One region of the Microbacterium gilvum genome, then DNA from elsewhere that is predicted to be linked to it. Evidence: predicted binding sites of a transcription regulator. Region 1 holds the regulator's gene; the other holds the start of a gene.
The links. Region 1 encodes HrcA, which represses chaperone genes, less so after heat shock. Its sites were predicted from a motif close to TTNGCACTCGNNNNNNNCGAGTGCNAA; they were not measured.
Positions count from the first base shown of each region.

Region 1 (4,410 bases):
TGCGCAGCACGGTGTCGCCGAGGCGGACGCGCCGGGCTCCCGCCGCCTCGAACCGCTCGAGCTCCTCGGGGGCGATGCCGCCCTCGGGACCGACGACGAGCACGATGTCGCGCGTGTCGTCCAGGTCGACGGCCGTGAGCGGCTCCTCCGCCCACGGATCGAGCACGAGCATCCTCGCCGTCTCCGCGCGCCTCGCGACAGCCGACGTCGTCTCGACGGGAGCCACCTCCGCGAACCAGGCACGGTGCGCCTGCTTGGCCGCTTCGCGGACGATCGACGCCCACCGGGTGCGCCCCTTCTCGGCCTTGGCGCCCTCCCAGCGCGGGACGCTGCGTGCCGCCTGCCAGGGCACGACGAGGTCGATGCCGAGCTCCGTGGCCGCCTGCACGGCGAGCTCGTCGCGGTCGCCCTTCGCGAGCGCCTGCACGAGGACGAGGCGCGGCACGGGCGCCGCACGGTCGTCGCGGCTTCCGATGCGGATGGCGACGCGCTGCGGAGACACCTCCTCGCATGTGCCGGAGAGCCACGCCCCGCGACCGTCCGTGACGGTGACGGGCTCGCCCTGGCGCACACGGCGCACGGCCGAGGCGTGGTGCGCCTCGGTGCCCGTCAGGACGACGAGGCCGCCGGGCGCGACGGAGCCGGCCCCCTCGTCGTGGAAGTGCAGCGCCATCCGCTCAGCCCCGGAACCGGTCGCGCAGCTTCGAGAACAGTCCCTGGTGGAACTCGGCGAGGCGCGGCTCCGGAGCCTTCGTCCGCCTTGCGAGCTCCTCGAGCAGCTGACGCGTCTTGTGGTCGACCTTCGTGGGGGTCACGACCTGCACGCCGACGCGCAGATCGCCGCGCCGCGAGGTGCGCAGCCCCGTGATGCCGCGCTCCTTGACGGTGAGCACCTCGCCCGACTGGATGCCGGGCCGCACCTCGACCTCGACCTCGCCGTCGAGCCCCGCGATGGTCGTGCGGGTGCCGAGGACCGCGTCGGTCATCGACACCTCGAGGGTCGCGAGGAGGTCGTCGCCTTCGCGGCTGAAGACGGGATGCGAGGCGACGGTGACCTCGACGTACAGGTCGCCGTTCGGCCCCCCTGCCTGCCCGACCTCCCCCGAGCCGGGAAGCTGCAGGCGCAGCCCCGTCTCGACTCCCGCCGGGATGTCGAGGGACACCGTGCGCCGGGAGCGCACGCGCCCCTGTCCGTTGCAGGTCGCGCAGGGGTGCGGGATAACCGTGCCGTAGCCCTGGCAGGTGCCGCAGGGCTGCGTCGTGACCATGTTGCCGAGCAGGCTCCGCACCTGGCGCTGGACGTGACCCGACCCGCCGCAGACGTCGCACGTCGCGGGGCTCGTCCCGGGCTGGCAGCACGAGCCGTCGCACGTCTCGCACAGCACCGCCGTGTCCACCTCGATGTCGCGGTGGGCGCCGAACACGACGTCGCCGAGCTCGAGGGAGACGCGCACGAGGGCGTCCTGTCCGCGCTCGCGGCGCGAGCGCGGACGCCCGCCCCTGCCGCCGCCCCCGCCGAAGAACGTCTCGAAGATGTCCCCGAAGCCGCCGAACCCGGCCCCGCCGCCGAACCCGGCCCCGCCGCCGAACGGCGACTCGTCGCCGCCCATGTCGTACCGGCGCCGCTGCTCCGGGTCGCTGAGAACGTCGTACGCGTGCGTGACGTCCTTGAACCGCTCGGCCGCCTCCGGCGCGGGGTTCACGTCGGGGTGGAGCTGGCGCGCGAGCTTGCGGTACGCCTTCTTGATGTCCTCCTGCGATGCGTCCTTCGCGACGCCGAGGGTCTCGTAGTGATCAGCCACATCAGCCTTCCTGCGGGCGCGGGGCGCCCGTGCTGCATCCTCGTGGACGACGCGTCAGCGTCGTCCCTCGTCCTCGTCCAGCAGCCTCGTGAGGTAGCGGGCCACGGCCCGTGCCGCCGCGAGGTTGCGGGGGTAGTCCATGCGCGTGGGGCCCATGATCCCCACGCGCGCCGCGCCGATGGCGGAGTCGTACTCGCTCGTGAGGATCGACGCCTCCGAGAGCCCGAAGGCGGCGTTCTCCCGACCGATGCTCGCGGACAGCCCCTGGCCGTCCGCCACCATCTCGCTCATGAGCCGCAGCAGCGTGACCTGCTCCTCGATCGCCTCGAGGAGCGGGTGGATGCTGCCGCGGAAGTCGTGCTCGCGGCGGGCCAGCGTCGCGGCGCCCGCCATGACGAGCCGGTTCTGCCGGAACTCCGCGAGCTCCTCCGCCGCGGCGGCCGCGACGGCGTGCACGGCGGCGTCGACGGCCGTCACGGGTGTCGGCGCCTGGGCGCGCGCGTGCTCGAGGCCGTCCGCCGCCTCCGCGACGGAACGGCCGGCGAGGAGCGCCACGAGCCGCGTGGCCACGGTGGCGGTCTCCTCCGCGTCGAGCGCCTGCGGGAGCGCGGCGATCCGCTGCGAGACCCGGCCGGTGTCGGTCACGATGATGAGGAGCACGCGCTGCGGGTCGAGCTCGACGAGCTGCACGTGGGTGATGTTCGCGCGCGAGAACGAGGGGTACTGGACGAGAGCGACCTGACCCGTGAGCTGGGTGAGCACGCGGACGGTGCGCGCGAGCAGGTCGTCGAGATCGTACGGCTCGCCCAGGAACGAGGCGATCGCCGAGCGCTGCGCCGTCGAGAGCGGCCGCAGCTCGGCCAGGTGGTCCACGAAGACGCGGTAGCCCTTGTCCGTGGGGACGCGTCCCGAGGACGTGTGCGGCTGGGCGATGAGCTCCTCGTCCTCCAGGAGCGCCATGTCGTTGCGGATGGTCGCGGCCGACACCCCGAAGGAGTGGCGCTCGACGATCGCCCTGCTTCCGACCGGCTCATGGGTGTCGACGTAGTCCTGCACGATGGCGCGGAGCACCTGGAGCCCGCGTTCGCTGACCATGCCCGCTCCTCTCCCTGGCACTCGACGTCTCCGAGTGCCAGTCTACCGATCCGTCGGCCGGGCGGTCGGCCGACGGCGCCGCGCGTCGATCAGTCGGTGAGCGCGCGCACGACGGCGTCGGCGAGGAGGCGGCCGCGGAGCGTGAGCACGACGCGCCCGCTCAGCGCGTCCGCCGGCTCGACGAGCCCGTCCGCGATGAGGCCGGCGACCGCCTGCCGGCGGTCGTCGGGGAGCGACGCGATCGCGAGGCCCTCGCGGATGCGGCTCTCCAGCAGCACGCGCTCGAGTCGACGCGACGCCTCGTCCGGGCGCTCGCGGCCGGCAGCCGGCGACTCGCCGGCCGCCAGCCGCTGCGCGTAGGCGGCGGGATGCTTGACGTTCCACCAGCGCAGCCCCGCGACATGGCTGTGCGCTCCGGGACCGAAGCCCCACCAGTCCGTCCCGCGCCAGTACGCGAGGTTGTGACGGGATCGGCGCTGCGCGCCGCGGGACCAGTTCGACACCTCGTACCAGTCGTAGCCCGCCGCGGCGAGAGCGGCGTCGGCCGCCTCGTACATGTCCGCTTGAAGGTCGTCGTCGGGCGCGGGGACCTCGCCGCGCCGGATCTGCCTGGCGAGCTTCGTGCCGTCCTCGATGATGAGCGCGTAGGCCGAGAGGTGGTCGGGTTCGAGCGCGAGCGCAGCGTCGAGCGACGCCCGCCAGTCGTCGAGCGACTCCCCCGGTGCGCCGTAGATGAGGTCGACGCTGACGTCGAGCCCCGCGCGCCTGCCCGCCTCGACGGCCGTCCGCACGTTCGCGGGCGAGTGGGTGCGGTCGAGCGCCGCGAGCACGTGCGGGACGGCGGACTGCATGCCCACCGACATCCGGGTCACGCCGGCGCGGGCGAGCTCGTCCGCGACCGCGCCGTCGACGGTGTCGGGGTTGGCCTCGACCGTGACCTCGGCGTCGTCCGCGAGCCCGAAGGCGTCGCGCACCCCGTCGAGCATGCGCGCGAGATCGCCCGCAGGGAGGAGCGTCGGCGTGCCGCCGCCGAAGAACACGGTGCGCGCGGGGCGGAGGCCGCCGGCGGCGTCGAGCACCCCGCGCGCGAGCGCGACCTCGCGAAGGACCGTGTCGGCGTACTCGTCCTGCCGGGCGCCGCGCAGCTCGCCCGAGGTATAGGTGTTGAAGTCGCAGTAGCCGCAGCGCACCCGGCAGAACGGGACGTGCAGGTAGACCCCGAGGTCGGTGGACGGATCCACGACGAGGTCGCCAGGCAGCGCTCCGTCGGCCGGGGCGGGGTCGCCGACGGGGAGGGCTCCCGCCATCAGGCGGCCGTGCGGAAGAGCGGCGAGATGGCGCGCAGATAGCCGGCGAAGAGGGCGCGACGGCGACGGCGCACGAGGCTCTTGAACAGGCGGAGGGAGAGCGTCACGGGGCGGTCGAACGCCCGCACCTCGAACCACACCTCGTCGTTCTCGCGCCACTCGAGCATGAACGACTCCTCGCCGCTCACGACCGACGCGCCGACGGT
Region 1 is NZ_BAABKO010000001.1:523,725-528,134, forward strand. It holds gene ABD998_RS02700 (16S rRNA (uracil(1498)-N(3))-methyltransferase) at 1-673, opposite strand, end outside; gene dnaJ (molecular chaperone DnaJ) at 678-1,802, opposite strand; gene hrcA (heat-inducible transcriptional repressor HrcA) at 1,857-2,897, opposite strand; gene hemW (radical SAM family heme chaperone HemW) at 2,987-4,204, opposite strand; gene ABD998_RS02720 (DUF1990 family protein) at 4,204-4,410, opposite strand, start outside.

Region 2 (4,410 bases), on a different contig from region 1:
TCTCGCTCGACAAGCCGCTCTACGCCGTGAACCATCTCGTCGGGCACATCGCCGCCGACATCCTCACGCCGGATGCCGCGCCGCTCGAGTACCCCACGGTGGCGCTCCTCGTGTCGGGCGGGCACACGTCGCTGCTCCTCGTCCGCGACCTCACGAGCGACGTCGTGCTGCTCGGCGAGACCGTCGACGACGCCGCGGGCGAGGCGTTCGACAAGGTCGCGCGCATCCTCGGCCTGCCGTACCCCGGCGGCCCGGAGATCGACCGCGCGGCGGCCGGCGGCGATCCCACGGCCATCCGCTTCCCACGCGGGCTGTCGCGCGCGAGCGATCGCGAGAAGCACCGCTGGGACTTCTCGTTCTCGGGCCTGAAGACCGCCGTGGCCCGGTGGATCGAGGAGCGCGAGGCGGCGGGCGACGACATCCCGATGGCGGATGTCGCGGCGAGCTTCCGCGAGGCCGTCGTCGACGTGCTCGTGACGAAGGCGCTCGACGCGTGCGCCGAGTTCGGCGTGCCGCGGCTCCTGCTCGGCGGCGGCGTCATCGCGAACCGGCGCCTGCGCGACGTCGCGCTCGAGCGCGGCGCCGCCGCGGGCGTCACCGTGCGCATCCCTCCGCTCAGCCTGTGCACCGACAACGGCGCCATGATCGCCACGCTCGCGTCCGAGCTCATCCAGTCGGGCCATGCGCCGTCGAGCCTCGAGTTCGGCGCCGACTCGACGCTTCCGGTCACCGACATCCAGGTCGCCAGGCGGTCATGACGACCGAGCCGGAGGACGCCGCGCAGCTCGCCGACGACGAGCTGCTCAACACGGTGCCTCCGCCGCGGCGGCGCGCCCGTCGCCGCGTCTCCGTCTCGAGCCCGTCGATGACGCTCGGGATGTTCTCGCTCACCATGGCGTGGTTCACGCCGTGGGTCGCGCCGCTGGGGGTCGTCGCCGTCGTCCTCGCGCTCGTCGCGCTCCTGCGACGCCAGTCGGATCGTCCCCTCGCCTGGTGGGGGCTGGGGTTCGGCCTCGTCGCGCTCGCCTTCTGCGCGATCTGGGCGATCTGGATCCTCGATCAGCTCGGCGAGGTTCCCGCGATCGAGCTGCCCGTGCCGTAGCACGGGGACGCGAGTGGGTGATCTCGGCCGCTCTCCCGGGCGGTGAGCGGCGGGATCCACCCACTCTCGGGGCGCGCCGGGTTCGGGGCGAGCCCCGGGTCAGACGCGGTCGGCGAGGATGGCCGTCCGGCGCCCGTCGATCCGCGTGACGATGAGGGTGGCCGACTCCTCACCCCGCAGGTTGAGCTTCTTGCGGAGCTCGGCGGGATCGAGGTCGACGCCGCGCTTCTTGATCTCGAGCGTGCCGATGCCGCGGGCACGGAGGGCCTTCGCGAGCGCCTTCGTGTCGGCCGGCAGGGTCTCGCGGACGCGGAACGACGTGACGAACGGCGTCGTGAGCGGCGCGTCGCCCGTGAGGTAGGCGATGCCGGACGCGACCGGACCGGCCTGCAGCGATCGCGCGACGTCGCCCACGAGGCGCGCGCGGATGACGGCGCCCTCAGGCTCGTGCAGGAAGGCGCCGAGCGTGTGCACCGGCTCGTCCTCGACGTCGGCCGGCGCCGTGAGCTCGTGCGACTCGTCGCCGCGCAGCACGAGCGCGGCGCGCCGTACGCCGTCGCGGGCGAGCGCGCCGGACCACAGCACGACCTCGACGGTGGACCCGTCGACGCTCACCCACTGCGCCTCGACGTCGTCGGGGATCGACTCGCGATCGTGCGCCGGGCCCAGCTTCATGCCCACGGGCATCCTCTCGCCGAGCGCATGCGCCCAGTCGAGCGAGGGGGAGTAGTCGGATGCCGCGACGCGACGGGTCTCGGAGTGGCCGGCCGTGCGGCGGGCGGGGTCGAGCCAGACGGCGTCCCAGCCGGCGACGTCGACGACCTCCGCGCGTGCCGAGCGCACCTCGACGGCATCGCCGAAGGGGCGCAGGTTGTAGGCGGCGAGGGCGGCCGTGACGGGGTCGGCGTCCACGGCGAGCACGTCGAGCCCGACGCCCGCGAACGCGAGGGCGTCGCCGCCGATGCCGCAGCCGAGATCGGCGACCCGGGCCATCCCCGCCCGCCGCATGCGCGCGGCATGGTGCGCGGCCACGGCCATCCGCGTGGCCTGCTCGACGCCCGCGCGTGTGAAGAGCATGCGCGAGGCGAACGGGCCGAACTTCGCCGCGGCGCGCGAGCGCAGGCGCACCTGCCCGACCACGGCCGATACGAGGTCGGGGGAGTGCCCGGCGGCACGGAGGCGGGAGACGGCGCGCGCGACGTCGGCCGTCGTCTCGACGGGGTCGAGGGCGTCGAGCAGCGCGAGCCCCTCTGAGGTGAGCAGCGCGTCGAGTTCTCCCTGTTCCATGGTGACCATTCTCCCGTGTCGCTCCGTGTCGACGGATTGGCACTCGCGTTGCGAGAGTGCCAGGGGCGGGCATACACTGGCGTTAGCACTCTCACCATGAGAGTGCGAACACTCAGTCTTCCGTCGAAGCACACGAAAGAAGAGGTGAACCGTGTCGGTTTCCATCAAGCCGCTCGAGGACCGCATCGTCATCCAGCAGGTCGAGGCCGAGCAGACCACCGCGAGCGGTCTGGTCATCCCCGACACCGCCAAGGAGAAGCCCCAGGAGGGCGAGGTCGTGGCCGTGGGCCCCGGCCGCATCGACGACAACGGCAACCGCGTTCCGCTCGACGTCGCCGTCGGCGACCGCGTCCTGTACAGCAAGTACGGCGGGACCGAGGTCAAGTTCGGCGCCGACGAGTACCTCGTGCTCTCGGCCCGCGACGTCCTCGCGGTCGTCGTCCGCTGACGACAGCCTCTCTGGAAGGGCCCGGCGCTTCGGCGTCGGGCCCTTCCGCCGTCCGCGGCAGGACGACGCCGTCCGCCGCAGGGCGATGCCGCGCCGCGGCAGGACGACGCCGCGCCGCGGTTGGCAGGATTCCGGCGGCACCCGTCCGCCGCCCGCGGCCGACGGCCCGCCGCGCGGGGATAGCCTGATCGGGTGAGCAGCTCCCCCTCCCTCGTCCCGTCGGATCGCGAACGGGCCCTGGGCACGGGATACGGCTTCAGCGCGTACCTGCTCTGGGGAGTGCTGCCGCTCTACTTCGTCTGGCTGAAGCCCACGGGCCCGTGGGAGGTCGTCGCGCTGCGCGTGCTCCTCTCGCTCGTCTTCTGCGCGCTCCTCCTCACGGTCATGCGGGGCTGGGGGCGGATGGTCGCCGTGCTGCGGAATCCGCGGCTCGCGCTCTGGACGGCCGTCGCGGGGCTCCTCATCTACGTCAACTGGCAGGCGTTCCTCATCGCGACGCAGACGGGTCACGTCGTCGAGTCGAGCCTCGGCTACTTCATCAACCCGATCACGACCGTGCTCCTCGCGGTGCTCGTGCTGCACGAGCGCGTCCGCCCCGCGCAGTGGGCGGCGATCGGCATCGCCGCCGTCGCGGTGATCGTCATCGTCGTCGCGTACGGATCCGTGCCGTGGATCTCGCTCATCCTGACGGCGTCGTTCGGCGTCTACGGCCTCGTGAAGAACCGCATCGGCGGCGCGGTCGACGCCGTGAGCGGCCTCGCGCTCGAGACGATGTGGCTCGCGCCCATCGCGGTCGTGCAGCTCGTCGTCGTGGCCGCGACGACGGGGCTCACGTACGGGCAGGTCAGCGTCGGGCACACGATCCTGCTGTCGCTCGCGGGCGTGGCGACCGCCATCCCGCTGCTGCTCTTCGCGGCCGGAGCGCGCCGGGTCTCGCTCACGACCGTCGGGCTGCTGCAGTTCATCGCGCCGATCCTGCAGTTCCTGTGCGGCGTCGTCGTCCTGCACGAGCCCATGCCGGTCGAGCGCTGGATCGGCTTCGCGATCGTGTGGGTCGCGCTCGTCGTGCTCACGGTCGACATGGTGCGCCACGCGCGCCGCAGTCGTCGCGCCGTCGCGGAGCCCATCGCCTGACGCGGACGACGTCCGGCTCGGCGGATGAGCAGTGCCGACGGAGGGACGCTCAGGTAACGATTGCGTCGCGATGCCTCACTGGGTATCGCCTGTGAGCGGAAACCGAAACACCCTCGTAGCAATGCATCGGTAGCGTGCCGCGCACAGTCGCGGGGCACCCACCGCTACCACCCGATCTCCGGATCACCGAGAAAGGACCCATCCCATGGTTCGATCCAGGAAGGCTCTCACGGGCTTCGCCGCGTTGGCAGGGGCGTCGGCGCTCGTGCTCGCCGGCTGCGCCTCCGGCGGTGGCGACACCACCGCGTCGGAGGAACCCGAGGAGACGACGGATTCGAGCGCCGACGTCGGAGGAGACCTCGCGCTCAAGATCGGAACGGCTCTGCCGGTGACGGGCTCGCTCGCGTTCCTCGGCCCGCCCGAGATCGCGGGCGTGAAC
Region 2 is NZ_BAABKO010000004.1:154,973-159,382, forward strand. It holds gene tsaD (tRNA (adenosine(37)-N6)-threonylcarbamoyltransferase complex transferase subunit TsaD) at 1-758, shown strand, start outside; gene ABD998_RS11930 (hypothetical protein) at 755-1,102, shown strand; gene ABD998_RS11935 (class I SAM-dependent methyltransferase) at 1,202-2,389, opposite strand; gene groES (co-chaperone GroES) at 2,541-2,837, shown strand; gene rarD (EamA family transporter RarD) at 3,030-3,971, shown strand; gene ABD998_RS11950 (ABC transporter substrate-binding protein) at 4,177-4,410, shown strand, end outside.
Region 2: the regulator HrcA is predicted to act here: its motif matches at 2,426-2,452, upstream of groES (co-chaperone GroES).